Linked DNA regions of Azoarcus sp. CIB. Each later gene encodes a partner of the first gene's protein in a complex. Links are inferred from orthologs where the notes say so. Each region holds a gene or a part of one and is shown on either strand. Other genes may lie near its edges. The genes, in order: frdA, sdhD and sdhC.

Region 1 (3,906 bases):
CGTTTCGGTTCCGCTCGCGAGGAGGCTGGTGACGATGAGACTGGGGATGAACTGCACGACCGAACCGGTGCGCAGGTCGAAGCTCGGGCAGAAACGCTTCTGGTACAGCGTGCCGACGGTGATGCCGGCCAGCGCCGCAAGGGCCGGCGCAAGCTTCCAGCCCAGCTCCGCCGCCGAGACGCCCACCGCGACTTTATTGCTCACCACCAGCGTGACGCCGACGAAGCCCAGCACGAGCCCGCCCCATTGGCGTCGCGTGACCCGCTCGCCCAGCAGCCAGCCGGCCCCAAGGGCGGTCAGCAGCGGCTGCATCCCGACCACCAGGGCGGACACCCCTGCGGGCAGGCCGCGGTCGATCGACATGAACACCCCGCCGAGATAGGTCGCCTGCACCAGCAGGCCGGCCACCCCGATGTGCATGACCTGGCGCCAGTCGCGCGGCCACGGAGCGCGCATGGCGAACGCCAGTGCGCCCATCAGCGTGATGACCAGCACGTAGCGGGTGCTCAGGAAGGTCAGCGGCTGGGCGAAAGGCAGGCCGAATTTTGCCCCGATGAAGCCGGTGCTCCACAGCAGGACGAAGAGGAGGGGGGCTGCGGCGGTCAGGCGGGGATGGAGGAAGGCCATGGCGTGTCGGGAGCGTGCGTGTGCGGGCCCGGCAGGGCGAAAGTCGCCCATCTTACCTGCACGTTGATGCGTGCGCGTCGTCGCTGAATCGCCGTCCGATGAATTTTCTCGCATGTCGGGCGTTTCGAGACCATGTCCGCATTGTAGGCATGTGGGGTGGGAGTTACACTGGATTGCAACAACGTCATAGTTCGATTGGTGACGTTGGTATATAAGAAGAATATTGTGGTTTCCGCGCCCGAAAGGCGGGTCGATTTCCTTTCGGTCGCAGGAGCCGGTCTTCCGGAGCCCGCGGCATTGCCGGGCCCGCCGAAAGGGGGAAAGCGTCATGGATGCCTGGAAGGCAGACGTCGCCATCGTCGGTGCAGGCGGAGCCGGCCTGCGGGCCGCGATCGCAGTCGCCGAGTCCGACCCGTCGCTGAAGATCGCGCTGGTCTCCAAGGTCTACCCGATGCGCAGCCACACGGTGGCGGCCGAGGGCGGATCGGCCGGCGTCGTGCAGGCTCACGACAGCCTAGAGCACCACTTCCACGACACCGTCGCCGGGGGCGACTGGCTGTGCGAGCAGGACGTGGTCGAGGACTTCGTCGCGCGCTGCACCGAGGAGATGGTGCAGCTCGAGCACTGGGGCTGTCCGTGGAGCCGCAAGGCCGACGGCCATATCAACGTGCGCGCCTTCGGCGGCATGAAGATCGAACGCACGTGGTTCGCCGCCGACAAGACCGGCTTCCACATGTTGCACACCCTGTTCCAGACCTCGATCAAGTACCCGTCGATCCGGCGCTTCGACGAGCATTTCTGCCTCGACCTGGTCGTCGAGGACGGCCGCGTGCAGGGCGTCGTGGTCGTCGACATCGCCTCGCGCCGCTTCACGCTGATCCAGGCCAATGCGGTGATCCTCGCCACCGGCGGTGCCGGGCGCGTGTTCCGCGAGAACACCAACGGCGGCATCGTCACCGGCGACGGCATGGCGCTCGCCTACCGCCACGGCGTGCCGCTGCGCGACATGGAGTTCGTCCAGTACCACCCCACCTGCATGCCCGGCACCGGCCTGTTGTTCACCGAGGCCTGTCGCGGCGAGGGCGGCTTCCTGCTGAACCGGGACGGCTACCGCTACCTGCAGGACTACGGCCTCGGGCCGGCCGAGCCGACGCCGCGCAACAAGGCGATGGAACTGGGGCCCCGCGACCGCCTGAGTCAGGCCTTCTGGTACGAGCAGAAGAATGGCCGCACGATAGACGGCCCGCACGGGCCGGTCGTGCACCTCGACCTGCGCCATCTCGGCGAAGCCAAACTGCGCGAGCGCCTGCCGCAGATCTACGAGCTCGCCGAGGAGTTCCTCGGCGTCGATCCGGCGCAGACGCCGATCCCGGTGCGGCCCGCGGTGCATTACACGATGGGCGGCATCCTCGTCGATGGGCGGTGTGCCGCGCCGCTGCCCGGCCTGTACGCGGCCGGCGAATGTTCGAGCGTGGGCATCCACGGCGCCAACCGCCTCGGCTCCAATTCGCTTGCGGAACTGTGCGTGTTCGGCAAGACGGCCGGCGTCGCGGCCGCCGCCTTCGCGCAGTCGATGGCGCACGGTCCCGCAGACGTGCTGCTGAAACAGGCCGCGGCGTCGCAGCAGCGCGCGCTCGACCTCGTGACCAACACATCCGGCACAGAGCGCATCGCCACTCTGCGCAAGGAGATGGCGCAGAGCATGGAGGACGGGTGCGGCATCTACCGCGAGGCGCGCAGCATGCAGGCGACCTGTGACAAGCTCGCCGAACTGCGCGAGCGCTATCGCAAGGTCAGGGTCGAGGACACGTCGAGCGTGTGGAACACCGAATGGCTGCTCGCGATCGAGCTCGGCTATCAGCTCGAAGTCGCACAGGCGATGGCGTGGTCCGCCCTCGAGCGCCGCGAGTCGCGCGGCGCGCATCAGCGTCTCGATGGCTATGGCGAGCGCGACGACGTCAATTTCCTCAGGCATTCGCTGGCGTTTCACACCGGCGCCGACGCGCCGCGCATCGGCTACGGCGACGTGAAGATCACCCGCTCTGCGCCGGGTACGCGCGCCTACGGCGCCGCCGGCGAGAAGGCCGAGAAGGCGGAACAGGAGCGGGCCGCACAGCCCGGTCCGGCAGGGGAGGCGCACCGTGGCTGATACGAGCGATACCGGCAAGCGCATCCGCATCGAAGTCCTGCGCTATCGCCCCGAGCAGGACGAGCAGCCCTTCCTGCAAGGCTACGACGTGCCCTTCACCGACGACATGTCGGTGCTGCAGGGCCTGCAGTACATCAAGGACTGGCTCGACGGCACGCTGAGCTTCCGCTGGTCGTGCCGCATGGCGATCTGCGGCAGCTGCGGGATGATGATAGATGGCGAGCCTCGCCTCGCGTGCAAGACCTTCCTGCGCGATTTTCCTGCCGGCAGCGTGCGCGTCGAGGCGCTCGCGCACTTCCCGATCGAGCGCGACCTCGTGATCCGGATGGACGATTTCCTCGCCAAGCTCGAAAGCATCAAGCCCTACATCATCCCGAAGGAAGCGCGAAGCCTCGCGCAAGGCGAGTACCTGCAGACGCCCGCCCAGCTCGATGTGTACGAGCAGTTCAGTTCCTGCATCAACTGCCTGCTGTGCTACGCCGCGTGTCCCCAGTACGGTTTGAATCCGGACTTCGTGGGGCCGGGCATCATGGCCCTGCTGCACCGCTACAACGCTGATTCGCGCGACGGCGGCGCAGCAGCGCGCATGGAAGTGGCCGGATCGGAAGCGGGGGTCTTCAACTGCACCGCGGTCGGCTACTGCTCCGAGGTGTGTCCGAAGCACGTCGATCCCGCCAACGCGGTCAACCAGAACAAGACGCGCGCGGCAGGGGACTATTTCCTGAGATTCATCACCCCGAAGGGAGGCGCGAAATGAGCACGTCCGATCCGCGCCGTCCCTACGTGCGCCCAATGGCCGGCTGGTGGCGCCGCAATCCCTTCTTCGTCGAATACATGGTGCATGAGGCGACCGCACTCTTCGTCGCAGCCTATGCCCTCGTGCTGCTGGTCGGGCTGCTGCGGCTCGCGCAGGGCGAAGCGGCATGGAACGGGTGGCTGGAGGCGCTGCGCAGCCCCGTGGCGCTCGTATTCCACGTCGCGCTGCTGGCCGCCTTCGCGTACCACTGCTGGACCTGGTTCCGCATCATGCCCAAGACCATGCCGCCCCTCGTCATCCGCGGCAAGCGCGTCGCCCCGGGCGTGATCACGGCCTGCGGCGTGGCAGCGACGGTGGTCTGCAGTCTCGTCGT
Region 2 (3,911 bases), 1.6 Mb from region 1 along the record:
GGGAGATGGTAGAAGCAAGTGTGGTGCGTGTCAATGAATGTCACTTGTCTTATATAAGACACTAGACCGATAATGGACGCTTCAAAAATTTTGTGATGAAATGCGCCCATGGCACAGGAATCCCCAACCTTCAGTCCGCTTTACCGGCAGATCAAAAGCCTGATTCTTCAGGCTCTTGAGTCGGGCGAATGGCGTCCCGGGCAGGTGATTCCGAGCGAGCAGGAGCTCGCCTCGCGATTCAGCGTTTCCCAAGGGACGGTTCGCAAGGCCATCGACGAGATGGCGGCCGAGAACCTTCTCGTGCGCAAGCAGGGCAAAGGCACCTTCGTCGCGTCGCATAACGATCCGCGCGCACTGTTCCGTTTCCTGCGTCTCGTTCCGATGGATGGCGATCTCGCCCATCCCCAGAGCGTGCCGATGGACTGCTGGCGCGCCAAGGCGGGGCAAGAGGCTTCGCGCATGCTCGGCATCGAGCAGGGCGAACCCATCATCATCGTGCGGCGCCTGCTCAGGTTTGCGCAAAAGCCCGTGGTGATCGACGAGATCTATCTGCCTGGCGAGATTTTCCAGGGCTTGACCCTCGAGGTGCTGCAGAGCTGGAACGGTTCGCTCTACAGCCTGTTCGAAACTCGCTTCGGGTTGCGCATGATTCGTGCGCAGGAGCGGATTCGCGCTGTCGCGGCCGACCGCTCGACGAGCGAGACGCTGCGCGTGCAGGAGGGGACGCCTCTTCTGTCGGTTGAGCGGGTGACGTACACCTATGGCGATAAGCCGGTTGAATGGCGGCGCGGTCTATATTCCACCGCCGAGCATTTCTATCTGAATGAACTGAATTGAGCGCGCGGAGCGGCGGAATGACTACGTTCCGCGTATATAATTCTCGCGCTTTGCAAGTTGGGAGAACCGCGTCGGGCAACCGTCGCCAAACTAGGGGTAAAACAATATGTCAGAAGCCATAGCGCGAAAGCAGCGGCCCAAATTCTTGGCCCTGCACGAAATCCGGCTCCCGTTGCCGGGTATCGTTTCCATTCTTCATCGGGTTAGCGGTGCGGGGCTGTTCCTGATGCTGCCGTTCCTCTTGTACCTGCTCGATCGCAGCCTCGCTTCGCCGGAGTCCTTTGCAGCGTACAAGAGCGTTGTCGGCAATCCTCTCGTCAAGATTCTCCTGCTGGGCTTGCTCTGGGCCTACGTGCATCACTTCTGCGCGGGCATTCGCTTCCTTCTGCTCGATCTTCACAAGGGCATCGACCTCCAGTCTGCCCGTAACAGCTCGCGCATCGTGCTGGTCGTCAGCATTGCGCTGACCGTGATCATTGGGGTGAAGCTATGGTAAATCGTATCGTCGTCGGTGCTCACTATGGCCTGCGCGACTGGATTGCGCAGCGCGCAACCGCGCTGTTCATGGTGATCTTCACCGTTCTGTTCGCAGCGGCTGCGCTCGGTCTGCCCGAGATGACCTACCAGACGTGGTCCGGCCTGTTCCGCAACGGCATCGTGCGGTTCTTCGCGTTCCTGTTTTTCCTGGCGCTCTTCTATCACGCCTGGATCGGGGTGCGTGACATCTTCATGGACTACATCAAGCCGGTCGGCGTGCGTCTGGCCCTGCATCTTGTAACGGTTTTCCTGCTCGTCGGCTACGCCGGGTGGGCAGCGCAGATTCTTTGGAGGCTGTAAGCGTGACTGTCGCTAAGCGTACTTTTGACGCAGTTATCGTTGGCGCCGGCGGTGCCGGTCTGCGTGCGGCCCTGCAACTTTCCGAGGCTGGTCTGAAGACCGCCGTGCTGACCAAGGTCTTTCCTACCCGGTCGCATACCGTCGCTGCCCAGGGTGGCGTTGCCGCATCGCTGGGCAACTCGACGGAAGACAACTGGCACTGGCACATGTACGACACCGTCAAGGGGTCGGACTGGCTGGGCGACCAGGATGCCATCGAATTCATGTGCCGCAAGGCCAACGAGGTGGTCGTCGAACTCGAACACTACGGCATGCCCTTCGATCGCACCGATAACGGCAAGATCTACCAACGTCCGTTCGGTGGTCATTCGCAGAACTACGGCCAGTCGCCCGTGTCGCGTTCCTGTGCAGCGGCGGACCGTACTGGTCACGCGATGCTGCACGCGCTTTACCAGCGCAACGTTCGCGCGAACACCCAGTTCTTCGTCGAGTGGATCGCGCTCGATCTGATTCGCGACCAGGACGGCGATGTCGTCGGTGTAACCGCGCTCGAGCTCGAAACCGGCGAAGTGTCGATCTTCCATGCGAAGGCGACTATTTTCGCGACCGGCGGCGCCGGGCGTATTTTCCATAGTTCGACCAACGCGTTCATCAATACCGGTGACGGCGTCGGTATGGCCGCTCGTGCGGGCATCCCGCTCGAGGATATGGAATTCTGGCAATTCCACCCGACCGGCGTTGCGGGCGCGGGAGTGCTGATCACCGAGGGCGTGCGTGGCGAAGGCGGTATCCTGCGTAATGCCGCCGGCGAGCGCTTCATGGAGCGCTACGCACCCAACCTGAAGGATCTGGCTTCGCGCGACGTCGTGTCCCGTTCGATGGTCACCGAAATCAATGAAGGCCGTGGTTGCGGTCCGGACAAGGATCACGTGCTGCTTGACATCACGCACCTGTCGCCCGAGACGATCATGAAGCGTCTGCCCGGCATCCGCGAGATCTCGATCCAGTTTGCCGGCGTCGATCCGATCAAGGCCCCGATCCCCGTCGTCCCGACCTGCCACTACCAGATGGGCGGCATCCCGACGAACTACAAGGGTCAGGTGGTCGTGCCGAAGGACGGCGAGCCGAATTCCCCGGTCGTCGGCTTCTACGCAGCCGGCGAATGTGCATGCGCCTCGGTGCATGGTGCGAACCGCCTCGGCACCAATTCGCTGCTCGACCTGCTCGTGTTCGGCAAGTCCGCCGGCGAATCCGTTGTCGACGACATCCAGAGCGGCAACCTGTCGCTGAAGCCTCTGCCGGCCGATGCCGCGGGCGCTTCGCTGGCGCGGATTTCCCGTCTCGAGAACCAGAGCGGCGGCGAGAGTGTCGCCGAAGTCGGAAACGCAATGCGCCGCACCATGCAGAAGCATGCCGGCGTGTTCCGCTTCGACAATCTGCTCAAGGAAGGCGTGACCGCAATTCTGGACGTCGCTGAGCGCTCGAAGCGTACGGAGATCAAGGACAAATCCAAGGTCTGGAACACGGCGCGCATGGAGGCGCTGGAGCTCGACAACCTGATCGAAGTTGCAAAAGCCACGATGATTTCGGCCGAGGCCCGCAAGGAATCGCGCGGCGCACACGTGCGCGACGACGCGCCGGACACGGCGGAATTCCCGAACGGCCGCAACGACAATGAATGGCTCAAGCACTCACTGTGGTACCGCGAAGGCAATCGCCTCGATTACAAGCCGGTCACCATGAAGCCGCTGTCGCACGACGTCGAGCCGATCGCGCTCGCCAAGCGCACCTACTAAGCGCGGGAGAGATAATTAAATGAGCAAGCGTACTGTTCACTTCAAGATGTACCGTTACGATCCCGATCGTGACGAGAAGCCCTACATGCAGGACATCAGCGTCGAACTCGAAGAGTCCGACAAGAAGCTCCTCGATGCGCTCGTGCGTCTCAAGGCCAAGGACGATTCGATGTCGTTCCGCCGTTCGTGCCGCGAAGGCGTGTGCGGGTCGGACGCGATGAACATCAACGGCAAGAACGGGCTGGCGTGCCTGACGGACATCGACAAGCTGGCCCAACCGATCGTGCTGCGTCCGCTGCCGGGTCTGCCGGTCATCCGCGACCTGATCGTGGACATGACCCAGTTTTTCAAGCAGTACCACTCGATCAAGCCCTATCTGGTCAACAATTCGCCGGCGCCCGAACGCGAGCGCCTGCAGTCGCCGGAAGAACGGGAAGAGCT
Region 3 (3,733 bases), 1.6 Mb from region 1 along the record:
GTCTCGGGCGACAGGTGCGTGATGTCAAGCAGCACGTGATCCTTGTCCGGACCGCAACCACGGCCTTCATTGATTTCGGTGACCATCGAACGGGACACGACGTCGCGCGAAGCCAGATCCTTCAGGTTGGGTGCGTAGCGCTCCATGAAGCGCTCGCCGGCGGCATTACGCAGGATACCGCCTTCGCCACGCACGCCCTCGGTGATCAGCACTCCCGCGCCCGCAACGCCGGTCGGGTGGAATTGCCAGAATTCCATATCCTCGAGCGGGATGCCCGCACGAGCGGCCATACCGACGCCGTCACCGGTATTGATGAACGCGTTGGTCGAACTATGGAAAATACGCCCGGCGCCGCCGGTCGCGAAAATAGTCGCCTTCGCATGGAAGATCGACACTTCGCCGGTTTCGAGCTCGAGCGCGGTTACACCGACGACATCGCCGTCCTGGTCGCGAATCAGATCGAGCGCGATCCACTCGACGAAGAACTGGGTGTTCGCGCGAACGTTGCGCTGGTAAAGCGCGTGCAGCATCGCGTGACCAGTACGGTCCGCCGCTGCACAGGAACGCGACACGGGCGACTGGCCGTAGTTCTGCGAATGACCACCGAACGGACGTTGGTAGATCTTGCCGTTATCGGTGCGATCGAAGGGCATGCCGTAGTGTTCGAGTTCGACGACCACCTCGTTGGCCTTGCGGCACATGAATTCGATGGCATCCTGGTCGCCCAGCCAGTCCGACCCCTTGACGGTGTCGTACATGTGCCAGTGCCAGTTGTCTTCCGTCGAGTTGCCCAGCGATGCGGCAACGCCACCCTGGGCAGCGACGGTATGCGACCGGGTAGGAAAGACCTTGGTCAGCACGGCGGTCTTCAGACCAGCCTCGGAAAGTTGCAGGGCCGCACGCAGACCGGCACCGCCGGCGCCAACGATAACTGCGTCAAAAGTACGCTTAGCGACAGTCACGCTTACAGCCTCCAAAGAATCTGCGCTGCCCACCCGGCGTAGCCGACGAGCAGGAAAACCGTTACAAGATGCAGGGCCAGACGCACGCCGACCGGCTTGATGTAGTCCATGAAGATGTCACGCACCCCGATCCAGGCGTGATAGAAGAGCGCCAGGAAAAACAGGAACGCGAAGAACCGCACGATGCCGTTGCGGAACAGGCCGGACCACGTCTGGTAGGTCATCTCGGGCAGACCGAGCGCAGCCGCTGCGAACAGAACGGTGAAGATCACCATGAACAGCGCGGTTGCGCGCTGCGCAATCCAGTCGCGCAGGCCATAGTGAGCACCGACGACGATACGATTTACCATAGCTTCACCCCAATGATCACGGTCAGCGCAATGCTGACGACCAGCACGATGCGCGAGCTGTTACGGGCAGACTGGAGGTCGATGCCCTTGTGAAGATCGAGCAGAAGGAAGCGAATGCCCGCGCAGAAGTGATGCACGTAGGCCCAGAGCAAGCCCAGCAGGAGAATCTTGACGAGAGGATTGCCGACAACGCTCTTGTACGCTGCAAAGGACTCCGGCGAAGCGAGGCTGCGATCGAGCAGGTACAAGAGGAACGGCAGCATCAGGAACAGCCCCGCACCGCTAACCCGATGAAGAATGGAAACGATACCCGGCAACGGGAGCCGGATTTCGTGCAGGGCCAAGAATTTGGGCCGCTGCTTTCGCGCTATGGCTTCTGACATATTGTTTTACCCCTAGTTTGGCGACGGTTGCCCGACGCGGTTCTCCCAACTTGCAAAGCGCGAGAATTATATACGCGGAACGTAGTCATTCCGCCGCTCCGCGCGCTCAATTCAGTTCATTCAGATAGAAATGCTCGGCGGTGGAATATAGACCGCGCCGCCATTCAACCGGCTTATCGCCATAGGTGTACGTCACCCGCTCAACCGACAGAAGAGGCGTCCCCTCCTGCACGCGCAGCGTCTCGCTCGTCGAGCGGTCGGCCGCGACAGCGCGAATCCGCTCCTGCGCACGAATCATGCGCAACCCGAAGCGAGTTTCGAACAGGCTGTAGAGCGAACCGTTCCAGCTCTGCAGCACCTCGAGGGTCAAGCCCTGGAAAATCTCGCCAGGCAGATAGATCTCGTCGATCACCACGGGCTTTTGCGCAAACCTGAGCAGGCGCCGCACGATGATGATGGGTTCGCCCTGCTCGATGCCGAGCATGCGCGAAGCCTCTTGCCCCGCCTTGGCGCGCCAGCAGTCCATCGGCACGCTCTGGGGATGGGCGAGATCGCCATCCATCGGAACGAGACGCAGGAAACGGAACAGTGCGCGCGGATCGTTATGCGACGCGACGAAGGTGCCTTTGCCCTGCTTGCGCACGAGAAGGTTCTCGGCCGCCATCTCGTCGATGGCCTTGCGAACCGTCCCTTGGGAAACGCTGAATCGCGAGGCGAGCTCCTGCTCGCTCGGAATCACCTGCCCGGGACGCCATTCGCCCGACTCAAGAGCCTGAAGAATCAGGCTTTTGATCTGCCGGTAAAGCGGACTGAAGGTTGGGGATTCCTGTGCCATGGGCGCATTTCATCACAAAATTTTTGAAGCGTCCATTATCGGTCTAGTGTCTTATATAAGACAAGTGACATTCATTGACACGCACCACACTTGCTTCTACCATCTCCCCGCCCCGGAAACCGATTTCCGGTTGTCCAAAGTCGAACGCCGAGCTGCAATCGCGGGCGCAAGATCTAGAATCAAAACCGTCTTCTCTTCAATTCGCTTTAGAGGGAGTACTCAGATGAGCAAAGCCCCCATCCGTGTCGCCGTTACCGGCGCTGCCGGCCAGATCGGATACAGCCTGCTGTTCCGCATTGCCAGCGGCGAAATGCTGGGCAAAGATCAGCCCGTGATCCTGCAACTGCTCGATCTGCCGCAGGCCCAGAAGGCGGTCAAGGGCGTGATGATGGAGCTGGAAGACTGCGCCTTCCCGCTGCTCGCCGGCATGGTTGCGACCGACGATCCGAACGTCGCATTCAAGGATGCTGACTACTGCCTGCTCGTCGGTGCCCGTCCGCGCGGCCCCGGCATGGAACGCGCCGACCTCCTCACCGCGAACGGCGCAATCTTCACCGTTCAGGGTAAGGCGATTGCCGAGAACGCCAAGGAGACCGTCAAGGTTCTCGTCGTCGGCAACCCCTGCAACACCAATGCCTACATTGCCGCTGCCGCTGCCAAGAAGGTCGGCCGCACGAATCCGAACAACTACCACGGCATGCTGCGTCTGGACCATAACCGCGCTCTGTCGCAGCTTGCTGCCAAGACCGGCCGCACGGTGTCGAGCCTGCGGAAGCTGGTCGTGTGGGGCAACCACTCGCCCTCGATGTACGCGGACTATCGCTTCTGCACGTCGAACGGCGACTCCATCAAGGCGCTCGTCAATGACCACGCCTGGAACAACGACGTCTTCCTGCCGACGGTCGGCAAGCGCGGCGCCGCAATCATCGACGCGCGCGGCTTGTCGTCCGCTGCTTCGGCGGCGAACGCAGCGATCGACCACATGCGCGACTGGGCCCTCGGCTCGGACGACTGGGTGACGATGGGCGTTCCGTCCGATGGTTCCTACGGCATTCCGGCCGGCGTCGTGTTCGGCTTCCCCTGCGAGTGCAAGAACGGCGAATTCAAGATCATCCAGGGGCTCGAGATCGACGAGTACTCGCGCGAGAAGATCAACAAGACCCTCGCCGAGCTCGAAGACGAGCGCGCTGCTGTTGCCGACAT

The links.
Region 2: frdA (region 1) and sdhD share a complex: the UniProt entries of both Escherichia coli proteins name them as parts of the enzyme complex. The link is inferred for Azoarcus sp. CIB from one-to-one orthologs.
Region 3: frdA (region 1) and sdhC share a complex: the UniProt entries of both Escherichia coli proteins name them as parts of the enzyme complex. The link is inferred for Azoarcus sp. CIB from one-to-one orthologs.

Annotation. Positions count from the first base shown.
Region 1 is NZ_CP011072.1:534,080-537,985, forward strand. Bases 371-3,365 are described here. They hold frdA (fumarate reductase (quinol) flavoprotein subunit), read left to right. Parts: upstream 371-955; coding sequence 956-2,776; downstream 2,777-3,365. Other genes in these bases: AzCIB_RS02195 (DMT family transporter), read right to left, coding at 371-627; AzCIB_RS02205 (succinate dehydrogenase/fumarate reductase iron-sulfur subunit), read left to right, coding at 2,769-3,365. In the rest of the region: more of AzCIB_RS02195, read right to left, coding at 1-370; more of AzCIB_RS02205, read left to right, coding at 3,366-3,533; AzCIB_RS02210 (fumarate reductase subunit C), read left to right, coding at 3,530-3,906. UniProt on the Escherichia coli protein: Two distinct, membrane-bound, FAD-containing enzymes are responsible for the catalysis of fumarate and succinate interconversion; fumarate reductase is used during anaerobic growth, and succinate dehydrogenase is used during aerobic growth.
Region 2 is NZ_CP011072.1:2,089,521-2,093,431, reverse strand. Bases 1-3,000 are described here. They hold sdhD (succinate dehydrogenase, hydrophobic membrane anchor protein), read left to right. Parts: upstream 1-1,326; coding sequence 1,327-1,674; downstream 1,675-3,000. Other genes in these bases: sdhA (succinate dehydrogenase flavoprotein subunit), read left to right, coding at 1,677-3,000; sdhC (succinate dehydrogenase, cytochrome b556 subunit), read left to right, coding at 944-1,333; AzCIB_RS09245 (GntR family transcriptional regulator), read left to right, coding at 109-837. In the rest of the region: more of sdhA, read left to right, coding at 3,001-3,470; AzCIB_RS09225 (succinate dehydrogenase iron-sulfur subunit), read left to right, coding at 3,490-3,911. UniProt on the Escherichia coli protein: Membrane-anchoring subunit of succinate dehydrogenase (SDH).
Region 3 is NZ_CP011072.1:2,090,794-2,094,526, forward strand. What follows is about bases 1-2,822. They hold sdhC (succinate dehydrogenase, cytochrome b556 subunit), read right to left. Parts: upstream 1,696-2,822; coding sequence 1,306-1,695; downstream 1-1,305. Other genes in these bases: sdhA (succinate dehydrogenase flavoprotein subunit), read right to left, coding at 1-962; sdhD (succinate dehydrogenase, hydrophobic membrane anchor protein), read right to left, coding at 965-1,312; AzCIB_RS09245 (GntR family transcriptional regulator), read right to left, coding at 1,802-2,530; AzCIB_RS09250 (malate dehydrogenase), read left to right, coding at 2,754-2,822. Outside these bases: more of AzCIB_RS09250, read left to right, coding at 2,823-3,733. UniProt on the Escherichia coli protein: Membrane-anchoring subunit of succinate dehydrogenase (SDH).